DNA from 2 places in the Lysinibacillus sp. FSL M8-0134 genome. Region 2 is predicted to be linked to the other one. Evidence: riboswitches for the same ligand, from Rfam matches in the RefSeq annotation. Region 2 holds a riboswitch; the other holds the start of a gene.
What was found. A riboswitch is a leader RNA that binds a small molecule or an ion and turns the genes downstream of it on or off. The one in region 2 is predicted to bind cyclic di-GMP.

Region 1 (5,520 bases), 1.1 Mb from region 2:
AAAGCGGCTCGTTTCATTCGCACGTGTGATGCTTACAATATTCCAATCATCACATTTGAAGACGTATCTGGCTTCTTCCCAGGTGTTAAACAAGAGCATGGCGGTATTATTCGTCATGGTGCGAAAATCCTTTATGCTTATTCAGAAGCGACAGTACCAAAAATTACAGTTATTTTACGTAAAGCTTATGGAGGCGCTTACGTTGCCTTAAACTCTAAATCTATTGGTGCAGACCTGGTATTTGCTTGGCCAAATGCTGAAATTGCTGTTATGGGTGCAGCAGGTGCCGCGAACATTATTTTTGCACGTGAAATAGCGAAATCGGATGACCCAGAAGCGACACGTGCTGCCAAAATTGAAGAATATAAAGAAAAATTTGCAAACCCTTATGTTGCAGCTTCACGTGGAATGGTAGACGATGTTATCGATCCTCGAGATACTCGTATTAAGCTAATTCAAGGACTAGATATGCTAGCAAACAAACACGAAACTCGTCCAGAGAAAAAACACGGTAACATTCCACTATAAAAAAACAAGCCTAGTAGCGTGATAGTTACTAGGTTTTTCTTTTTTTAAATGAAACATTTTTCCTTGTCATCCGTACTGATAGATAAGAGGAGTTGAGATGAATGGAATGGCAGCAATTACAAACAGAGCAAGAAAAGATTCATGCACAACTAAGAAAAGCATCCAGATTAAAGGAGCAAAGTCAGTTACTGAATAGCCAAATTGAACTTACACAACAGGAAATAGACCAACATACAGCAGCACTCAATCAAATTCGATCCAAACTGGATAAATTAGATAGTTTCTCGTTTATGAATATGATTCGTACGTGGACTGGACAACAAGATGAGCTTCGTGCAGAAAAAATTGATAAAGCAGCGGTACTTGAATTAAAGATGAATGAAGCAAAAAAAATGCAAGTTGACTTAACTGAAGATAACATTCAAGTAAAGCATAAACTAACGCAAATAGATGAAGTGGCCTTACAACAAGCACTGAAACAGGTACTTTCAAAAAAGAACAAGTACTTACAGCTTCATGATCCAGCACAAGCAGCTAGACTAGAGCATTTAGCAAATGAAGAAATGTTAACCAAACAACTGATAACAGAAATCCAAGAAGCTGAGGAAGCAGGAGAAGTAGCCTTAACAAAGCTAGGGCAAGCGGCAGCTTCATTACATTCTGCCAGCGGATACTCCACTTGGGATACTTTTTTTGGCGGTGGACTCATTGCCACTCACTTAAAGCACGATGCACTCGATCAATCGGAGAACTACTTACACAGTGCTCAAATTGCCTTGCAACGTTTTCATAATGAATTATTGGATGTTCATGAGATGTCAACAAAATCACTCCATGTGGAGACAGATGGTTTCGTTAAATTTGCTGACTACTTCTTTGATGATATTTTTTCAGCCTGGTCTGTCCATTCTAAAATTTCAACTGCAAGGGAACAGGTATCACGTGTGCAAGATGATGTACATAATACAATTTGGCGCTTACGGGATAAACATAACAAAGCAGTGAGCTATCTACAAACGATAATAGAAGAAAAAGAGGCTATTTTAAATGTCTAAGGAAAGTCTGAGGATTTTTTTCTCGGACTTTTTGTCTGTCGGATTGTTCAAGTGATTTCAACTCTTCTGACGTTGTGCTAAAATAATACGTATACTATAACGTGGAAGAACACGTAAACTAAGGGAGTTTTACAACATGACAAGTCGTTTAGTAGAAGAGTTTTTTGAGCTCGTTCAAATTGATTCAGAAACAAAGTATGAACAAGTAATTGCACCAATTCTTGTAGATAAATTAACTGCACTTGGATTTACAGTCATCCAAGATGATGCACATACGCGTAATGGACATGGAGCAGGCAATATTATCGCCACTTTAAAAGGTACTCTAGATGTGGAGCCAATCTATTTTACTTCTCATATGGATACAGTTGTTCCAGGGAAAGGCATTCAACCATCCCTGCGTGAAGATGGTTATATCGTATCCGATGGTACGACAATTTTAGGTGCTGATGATAAGGCAGGCCTAGCAGCACTCTTTGAGATGGTCAAGCGATTAAAAGAGCAAGATATAGAGCACGGAGATATAGAATTCATTATTACCGCTGGTGAAGAGAGCGGTCTTGCTGGTGCTAAAGAGTTAGATCCATCTAACATTAAAGCAAAGTATGGCTTTGCGGTGGATAGTGATGGCAAAGTAGGTGGGATCGTAACAGCCGCACCATTCCAAGCGAAAATTTTTGCAAAGATTATTGGCAAAACGGCACATGCTGGGGTTGCTCCTGAAAAAGGTATTTCCGCTATTACAGTAGCATCTAAGTGTATTGCTCAAATGAAGCTTGGGCGTTTAGATGAGGAAACGACAGCTAATATTGGACGCTTCGAAGGTGGCCAAGCAACGAATATCGTATGTGATGAAGTGACGATTCTAGCTGAAGCACGTTCCATTGATCAAGCTAAATTAGATGCCCAAACAAAGCATATGCAGGAAACATTTGAACAGGTTTCCGCTTCATTAGGCGCACGTGCAGAAGTGGAAGTGAAGCTTATGTATCCTGGATTCCGTGTAACAGAAACAGATAAAGTTGTGCAGGTTGCTATGGAAGCTGTTCGCAATATTGACCGTACACCAACATTAGGTATTTCTGGTGGAGGATCGGATGCGAATGTGATCGCAGGATTTGGTATTCCTACAGTGAATTTATCTGTCGGATACGAGGATATTCATACAACAAATGAAAAAATACCAGTCGAAGAATTAGAAAAATTAGCAGATTTACTCGTTGAAATCGTCAAGGAATCTGCAAAAAAATAACAGTCGAATAGAAGGATGTGAACGCATGGAAAGTGTCAAAGCAGTCGTTTTTGCTTGTGGGACAGAGGAATATGCGGTACCTGTAGAGCAAGCGATATCAATTGAAAAATTAGAGCATGTAACACCTATTCCTCATTTACCGAACTATCTTCTAGGCTTTACAAGAATTCGAGGTGAGCTTGTACCCGTTCTCGATTTTGAACGAATACTATACAACCGCTCCTCCAATACAGCAACTGCTCGTATTATTGTGATGAATACGGACGTTGTCAATTATGGATTACTTGTTACAGAGGCTCGTGAAATTCTTGATTTTGATGATTCCATACTGCAACAATTGGGTCTTGTCAATTATAGTAAAACGCGCTACTTTACAGCTGTAGCTAATCTAGAAAATCGTATGATAACATATGTTGATCCAAAAATACTGGTTAATTCATTAGAGGGCATTCGGGAAATTATCGATTATTTACACAAAATGCTTGAAAATGAAAAGGAAAACGTAGAGGCTTAAGTACTCTACGTTTTTTTATATTTGACTAGTAAATTTAACCTGTATTTTATCGTTTTTACCTGATCATACATGTGACAATTATGCATTATACCTACAGACAAACCGTTGCTAACCGCGTATGATAATGAGTAAGAAAAAACTGAAAAAGGCAAACTTCACCGAAAGGGAAGGACGCAAAGCCATGAGTCTAAACACTATTTTTTCAGTGCATGATTGTCAGGTTGCCAGGTTCTGTTCTAGGAGCCGTGGCGAGTAGAATGGAGTTAGTTTGTATGAAGAGACAATTAAAAATGTGGACAGCACTAATCGTCATCATGATTAGTTCATTAGCTTTATCAAGTGGAAAGGTTGATGCAATGGCTACACAGGAAAAGGCTACGTGGCTGTGGGATACATCCCTCATCATGGATGACCAAGAAAAAATATTATTATTTTTAGAACATAACGATGTTAAAAAGGTTTATCTGCAAATCGATCAAGGCATAGCGAACGATGACTATAAGCAGTTTATTAGCAACGCTTCTGACAAAGGTATTCGCATTTATGCATTGGATGGTGCTGCAAGCTGGGTTTCAGCTGAGGGTAGTCGAAGCCAAGACGAGTTGTTTAATTGGTTACATACATATAATGAGAATTCAACTGAATCTGAGCAATTTTCTGGGGTTCATCTTGATGTTGAACCTTATTTAAATAGTGGATGGAGCTCACATCAAGCACAAACGATAGGATCCTATCAAACACTAATAATGAAAGCAAGTGAGCAAGCAAATCAGTTACAACTTACTTTAGAAGTAGATATGCCATTTTGGTTTGATGAAGTTCAGTATCATAACGAATTTGGAAAAGGGTTATTAGCTGATTGGGTCATTGACCATGTGGATAGTGTGACGATCATGGCCTATCGCGATGCTGCAAAAGATATTATTTCTATTGTTGAGCATGAAATCGCTTATGCTTCCATGGTGAATAAATCGATTGTAATTGGTGTAGAAACAGGCGCTTCAGAGGAAGGGCAAAATATTACTTTTTATGATAATGGAGAAGCCTATATGAATGAACAGCTTTTACTTGTTCAGCAACATTTTTCAAATAATGATGCTTTTCATGGAGTAGCCATTCATTATGTGGAGAATTGGATGATCATGCGGCCATAAAAAAAGTCCTTCCAGTGTAAAACTGGAAGGACTTTTCTATTGGTATTAGGATAGTCGACCGCTGTAGTCCTCGAATTTAAATTCACGAATGACTTTAATACCTTCTTCATCATTATAAGAAACGATAGAAGGGAGGTTGACGCCGTTAAACATATGGTTTTTCACCATTGAATAATGGGCCATATCTGTGAAGACAAGTCGATCACCTGGTTTTAATGGCTCTTCAAACGAATAATCGCCAATCACATCACCAGCAAGACATGTAAGTCCACCTAAGCGATATGTGTGTGCGAATTCATTCGCTTGACCAGAGCCAATGATCATTGGGCGGTATGGCATTTCAAGTACGTCAGGCATATGACATGTTGCTGACGTATCTAAAATAGCAAGGTCCATCCCATTTTTTTGAATATCAAGTACTGTAGCGACTAAATAGCCTGTATTAAGCGCTACTGCTTCACCTGGCTCTAGGTAAACAAGCAGGTTATACTTTTCTTGAATATAATTAATGATGTGAACAAGTTTCTCTACATCATAATCTTCACGTGTAATATGGTGGCCACCACCAAAGTTTAACCATTTCATTTGGTGTAAAACATCACCAAACTTTTCTTCTACTACTTCAATAATACGCTCTAACGTATCAGAGTTTTGCTCACACATCGCATGGAAGTGCAAGCCATCAATGCCGTCAAGCTGTGATTTATCGAAGTTAGCTAAAGTCGTACCAAGACGGGAATTTGTATAGCAAGGATCGTAAAGCGCAGTTTCAATTTCAGAGTACTCAGGATTTACTCGAATACCACATTCAATTGTTTTACCTGCAGATTTCACTTTATCCTTGTACTGTGCCCATTGGTTAAATGAGTTAAAAACAATGTGATCCACATATCCTAGAAGCTCGTCCATTTCATGCTCAATATATGCAGGAGCATAAACGTGAACTTCCTTGCCCATTTTTTCATAGCCCAGGCGTGCCTCATGTAGTGAGCTGGCTGTAATACCTGCTAAATATTC
Region 2 (5,520 bases):
GTTCAGCTAAACGTCTCACCTCATCGGCTACAACAGCAAAGCCTTTACCATGCTCACCTGCTCGTGCTGCTTCAATAGCGGCATTCAATGCTAACAGATTTGTTTGATCGGCAATAGCAGTAATCAAGCTTACAATTTCACTTATTTTTTTCGTATTGACATGTAAGCCATTAATTGTTGTCCCTATTTGTTCAACAGAATCATTAATTAATTCCATTTGTGCAATAACTTGCTGTACAACTTGATTACCTCGTTCAGAGGCTTGCGAAGCAGAAATAGAAGATTCCGCAGCCGTGTTAGCAGAGTCAGCAATTTGCTGGATACCTGTAGCTGTCTCTTCCATTGCAGCAGCTGTTTCTTCTGTCATGGTCATAGAAGCTTCAGCATTCTGAGTGATTAGTTTCATATCTTGTGCAATATTTGTGGAGCTATTATACGTCTCCCCAGCATGTACCGTTAATTGATTGGCTGCTGAAGAAACATGATTTGAAGTATTTCTTATGTTTAAAATAATATGTTGTAAATTAGCAACCATTGTACGAATGGACTCAGATAATTTTCCAATTTCATCTTTTGACGTATCTAAATCCACATCGATTAATTCGCCATTGGCAACTTGATTTGCAACATTTACTACTTTTTTAAGTGGTTTTAAAAGACGGTCTATAATTATGTAAACTAAAACTAATAAAATTAATATTCCGATAATGGCAATAACAATTTGTTTAATAACACTTGTTTTAATTATCGTATTAATATAATCAGCGGAGTAATCAATTCCTAATAATGCAATCAGTTGTCCGTTATCATCTTTAATTGGACTAAAAACGGTTCTCCAAGAGCCAAAAGGATCTTCAAAAATATCAGTTACTTCCGTACTATTATTTTCAATAGCCTTCTTTGCTGTTTCAACATGTTCATCCGCTAAATCAGTAAAAATTTCACCGGCTTCATACACCTCATTTAAATTGGTTGTATAACCGATTGGGTTGACCCCACCTTCATCTTGAACGTCCCAAATATAGCTCCAACTCATAATACCTTGTTGTTCCTGGATCATATCGAGTTGTTTTTGGATCTTTGTAAACTTAGCGTTCTTTTCCCCTTTTTCAGACAATAAATCTTTTACTTCATCACTATCTAAATTCATAGCTGTCAATAAACCAACACTTTTTAACTCTTGCTCTAAGTCGACAGTCATCCGATTATTTAATTCGCTAATACTTTGCGAAGTAATAATGGCGATGAGCAGTAACACTACAATTGTAACCGTCAGTAAAAGTTTGTTTTTTAATGAGGCATTTTTTAATAACTTCATGATCTTTTTCCCCCTTACAATGATTTTTTTGCAAAAAAATAACCTATTTCAAAAGAAATAGGCATAAAAGAACATAAACTAGAAATTGATGGATATAACTAGCAGTCTTTTGCAACCCAGCCATCCTAGCAATTATTGCCTTAGACCTGTAGCTTTGCGTCTCTACTTTTCAGTAAATTTGCCTATATTTCCACTCCCAAAATTAACACAGCAGGTAAAAGTAGTCAATGCTATCCAGGTAAAATATACATACTTTATACTATTTTACCCTTCGTTAACAAATGGTTGATTGATTGAAAATACAGCAACGTGAAGCATTCATTCACCATTTCTTTTCATAAAGAAAAACAGCTACAACTGTTTTTAACGTTGTAGCTGTCTATTTTTCATCATTTCACTTACCCCTAAGTGTTTGAATACATTATACGTTTTGTGTAACAAGTAAAACAGATGGTATAAAGGATAGTGCAAACATAGTGATATACCAAACTGAAGTACGTCGTAATGAAAAACGAACTTTCTTTCGTTCTGCATAAAAAATATCTAACATTACTGCAACAATAAAAGGCATTGTAACACATGCAATAGCTACCAATAAGATGTCAAAATAAATCATACAAGCACCCCTTTGTTTGTGAACATTTTTCATCTTTTTTGTGAACATTTTGTGATAATTTTATTGTACACAATTTCGTCACAAAATGTCAACAAAATTTAAAGAAAAAAATGGTACTTTTTGATTTCTATTGACAAGGCATTTATGCTTTATTCTCTATACTTATATGTTAAGCCTCTTAAAAAATTCCGAACGAATGAATCGCCACATTCTTTATAATTGCGATGGCTTGGATTTCTTAATAAAGCGCCTAATTCACCTTTTGTAACTTTGATTCCACCATCATATAAAATTTCGAGCATATCCTCTGTTGTTAACGCTAAGGCAATTTTTACTTTCTTTAAAAGCATATTATTTGGACTTTCTTTGCCTGTCACAGGTAGCGGTCCTTCAGGCTGACCATCTTTTGATTTTTGTGGTCCACGTTTAAAAGTAATTAATCCATTTAAAAATGCTTCAAGCATTTTATTATTACATTTGATGTATTCTTCTGGCGCTTCTTCCTCATCATTAATCTTAATGAGCATATTTAAGACTTCTTCTTTCGAATAGTCGAGTCCGCCTAATTTAAAAATTTCCACCATATCAACATTTTTTATATCTAGTGCATAGCGTAAGCGAATTAAAATATCATTATTCGTCATTATATTGTCCTCCTTTTACTCCTACTATAGAAATGAGCCAGGCTTTATTATAACAGAGAGTTTGCTGATTATTGCTAGCTTTCCACAAGTTGTTGTTGTTAGCAATTAGCGTGTGCGTTTCCTTCTTTTAAAATGTATGAAAAATACGTTAGCAACCATTCTAAACTCAAGGAGGTGAGAAAAATGGCTAACAATAACCGCAGTTCAAATAAACTTCTAGTACCTGGTGTACATGAAGCTGTCAATCAAATGAAATACGAAATTGCACAAGAGTTTGGCGTTCAGCTAGGGCCAGAAGCATCTTCTCGCGCAAATGGTTCCGTAGGAGGAGAAATTACAAAACGCCTTGTAGAAATCGCTGAGAAACGTTCAAAAGGTTTACTATAATTAATTAAAAACTAATAAGAAAAGAACGAATCCCATTTGAAGAAGTGGAATTCGTTCTTTCGTGATTTTAAAAATTATGCTGTTTGCATTTCCTTGCTGGAGCTTTTAAGCGTGAGCATAACGATAAAGGAAATACAATATAGTGCTGCTAAGTAAATCATTACAACTGTCATATCATAGCTTTGTAAAATATAGCCGACAAAGATTGGTGAAAATCCACCAATAGCTCGACCAAAGTTAAATATCGTGTTTGTTGCTGTACTGCGAATTTGTACTGGATAGAAGCTGCTAATTAATGCACCATACCCTGCAAACATTCCGTTAGAGAAGAATCCTACAACCGCACCACCAATTAATATAGCTGCTGCACCAGTGGCAAAGGAATAAAGGAACACTGCACAAGCAGATGCTAATAAAAAGATACCAAACGATCGCTTCGCACCAAAGCGATCCATAAATCTACCAAATGTCAGCATCCCAATTATCATCCCGACGGCAGTACTAATTGTCCACAATGCTGAGCTTGAGACAGATAAACCTTGCGATTTCTGTAGCATCGATGGTAACCAAATCATCAGACCATTATAGCCTGCGATTTGAACAGTAGCCATTAAAATTAGAGAAAGAGTCGTTAGTGTAATGCGTGGAGAAGCAAATAACTGAGCTAGTTTTCCCTTCTCTTGCTTGTTATTATCTTTTTTCTGCGATGCTAACCATTCTGGTGATTCCTCCAGATTTTTACGAACAATAAAGGCGAAGATCACTGGTAATAACCCAACGAAGAATAATGCTCTCCATCCTAAAGTTGGTAAAATGATGGCACTTAATAATGCTGCTAATATAACCCCATATTGTGCTCCTACACTTACATACGAAGAAGCTCTACCTTGTTTATTTTTTGGCCAAGCTTCCGCTACAAGCGCCATACCAATACCATATTCCCCACCGGCACCTAGACCGGCGATAAATCTATAGACATAAACTTGTTCAATGCTTGTTGCTACTCCTGTTAAGGCTGTGCCGATAGCAAATAATATGACCGTATATGTAAATACTTTTACGCGGCCATATTTATCTGCTAGCACACCGAAAATAATTCCACCGAGTAGCATCCCAATATTCGTAATAGATGAAATCAATCCACCTGTTGCAAGATCAATATTAAATTCTGCAATAATCATTGTCATGGCAAAAGAAATAAACATAATGTCCATTCCTTCTAAAGTCAACCCAGCCACTGAAGCGACAACGGTTTTTTTCCGATAATCCATTCTTTCTAACCTCCAAGTTTTCTAGTTGTCTATCTCTTTTAGTGTTCGAGTGAATGGATTAAAGATGTCTTGTCCATTCTCTTTTGAAGCCTCACGGGACTTCCTTTAAAAGAGGGATGTGAACAAAAATAAAGCCCTTCTGTCACAGAGGACAAAAGGGCATGCCAAAGCAAAGATATTAGCTTAAAAATATCATGTAGCCCTTTTCAGCCTCTCTGGACCGTATTAAAGGTAATTTATATCGTTCATTTATACCGTTCTACATTCTATAAGATTTCGAATGAAAAAGCAATGGTTGAATAGTGGAAATTAATCAAATGAAATTTAAAAACTAGGTACTACTACATATTTAACTCTTTATTTCTAATCGAGCTCATTAATAGCAAAATAATACCTAACAAAATAATTAACCCAGAAGATAGTAGAATTGTGTTATTCACACCAAAAATCATGGGAATCCATCCACCTACTAATGCACCTAATGGCATAAAAATGGTGATTAATGTTTTGATTGTTGTATTAACTCTACCTAGTAAATTTTCAGGCGGAAGTTGTTGAAACAATACTGTAAATACAACATTAATTATCCCTATAAATATACTTGCTAGGAAAGCAAAAATATAAATATAAAAGCTACCTAATAAAATGCCTATAAGCCAAGCACATCCATAAAGCATAACAGTACTTATAATAATAGTACCTATTTTAAATTTATTGGAAATATACTGGCTTATGCTTGCGCCTGCTACACTCCCTAATCCAGAAGCAGTTAGTAGTAAACCGTATGAAACTGCCGAATAAGAAATACTGGAAGAAATCGCTGGTAGATTCACATTAAAAATTGCTAACAATAAATTTAACATTAAGAAAGGGATAATTAACTCTAAAATATCTTTCCTTTTAACAAAAGCCAATCCTTCTTTTAAGTCTTGGTAATATTCTTCTTTAGATTCTTTAAAATTCATTTTTTGATGTTTTTGCGTCTCTCTTTTTATTGTTAGTCTATAGAAAAAGAATGCTGCAAATAAGAACAGAAGACTATTTCCTAATAGGATGCTTGAAATTGTAGTAATTGCTATTAATAATCCTGAGACAGCATTAAAAACTAAATCTACACCATCTGCAGCAATGGACATTATGGAATTAGCTTTTGTTAATTCATTTTTCTCGACAAATCTAGGAATTAAGACATTTTCAAGTGGATAAGTAAATTCAGATAGGAAAGCTAGAAAAGGTATTGCAATTAAAATAACAGATAGAACATTTCCTTTGTCATATAAAAAG

Region 1: another riboswitch for cyclic di-GMP. It lies ahead of MKY49_RS14055 (amidase); the one in region 2 lies ahead of MKY49_RS19565 (methyl-accepting chemotaxis protein).

Annotation. Positions count from the first base shown of each region.
Region 1 covers NZ_JBBPAJ010000001.1:2,745,311-2,750,830, reverse strand. Annotated here, with positions in the region: gene MKY49_RS14075 (acyl-CoA carboxylase subunit beta) at 1-528, shown strand, start outside; gene MKY49_RS14070 (hypothetical protein) at 630-1,583, shown strand; gene MKY49_RS14065 (M20/M25/M40 family metallo-hydrolase) at 1,720-2,835, shown strand; gene MKY49_RS14060 (chemotaxis protein CheW) at 2,861-3,349, shown strand; cyclic di-GMP riboswitch class I at 3,487-3,578, shown strand; gene MKY49_RS14055 (amidase) at 3,622-4,503, shown strand; gene nspC (carboxynorspermidine decarboxylase) at 4,549-5,520, opposite strand, start outside.
Region 2 covers NZ_JBBPAJ010000001.1:3,832,422-3,837,941, forward strand. Annotated here, with positions in the region: gene MKY49_RS19565 (methyl-accepting chemotaxis protein) at 1-1,318, opposite strand, end outside; cyclic di-GMP riboswitch class I at 1,426-1,511, opposite strand; gene MKY49_RS19570 (hypothetical protein) at 1,740-1,934, opposite strand; gene MKY49_RS19575 (DUF1456 family protein) at 2,084-2,578, opposite strand; gene MKY49_RS19580 (alpha/beta-type small acid-soluble spore protein) at 2,762-2,965, shown strand; gene MKY49_RS19585 (MFS transporter) at 3,040-4,236, opposite strand; gene MKY49_RS19590 (MFS transporter) at 4,578-5,520, opposite strand, start outside.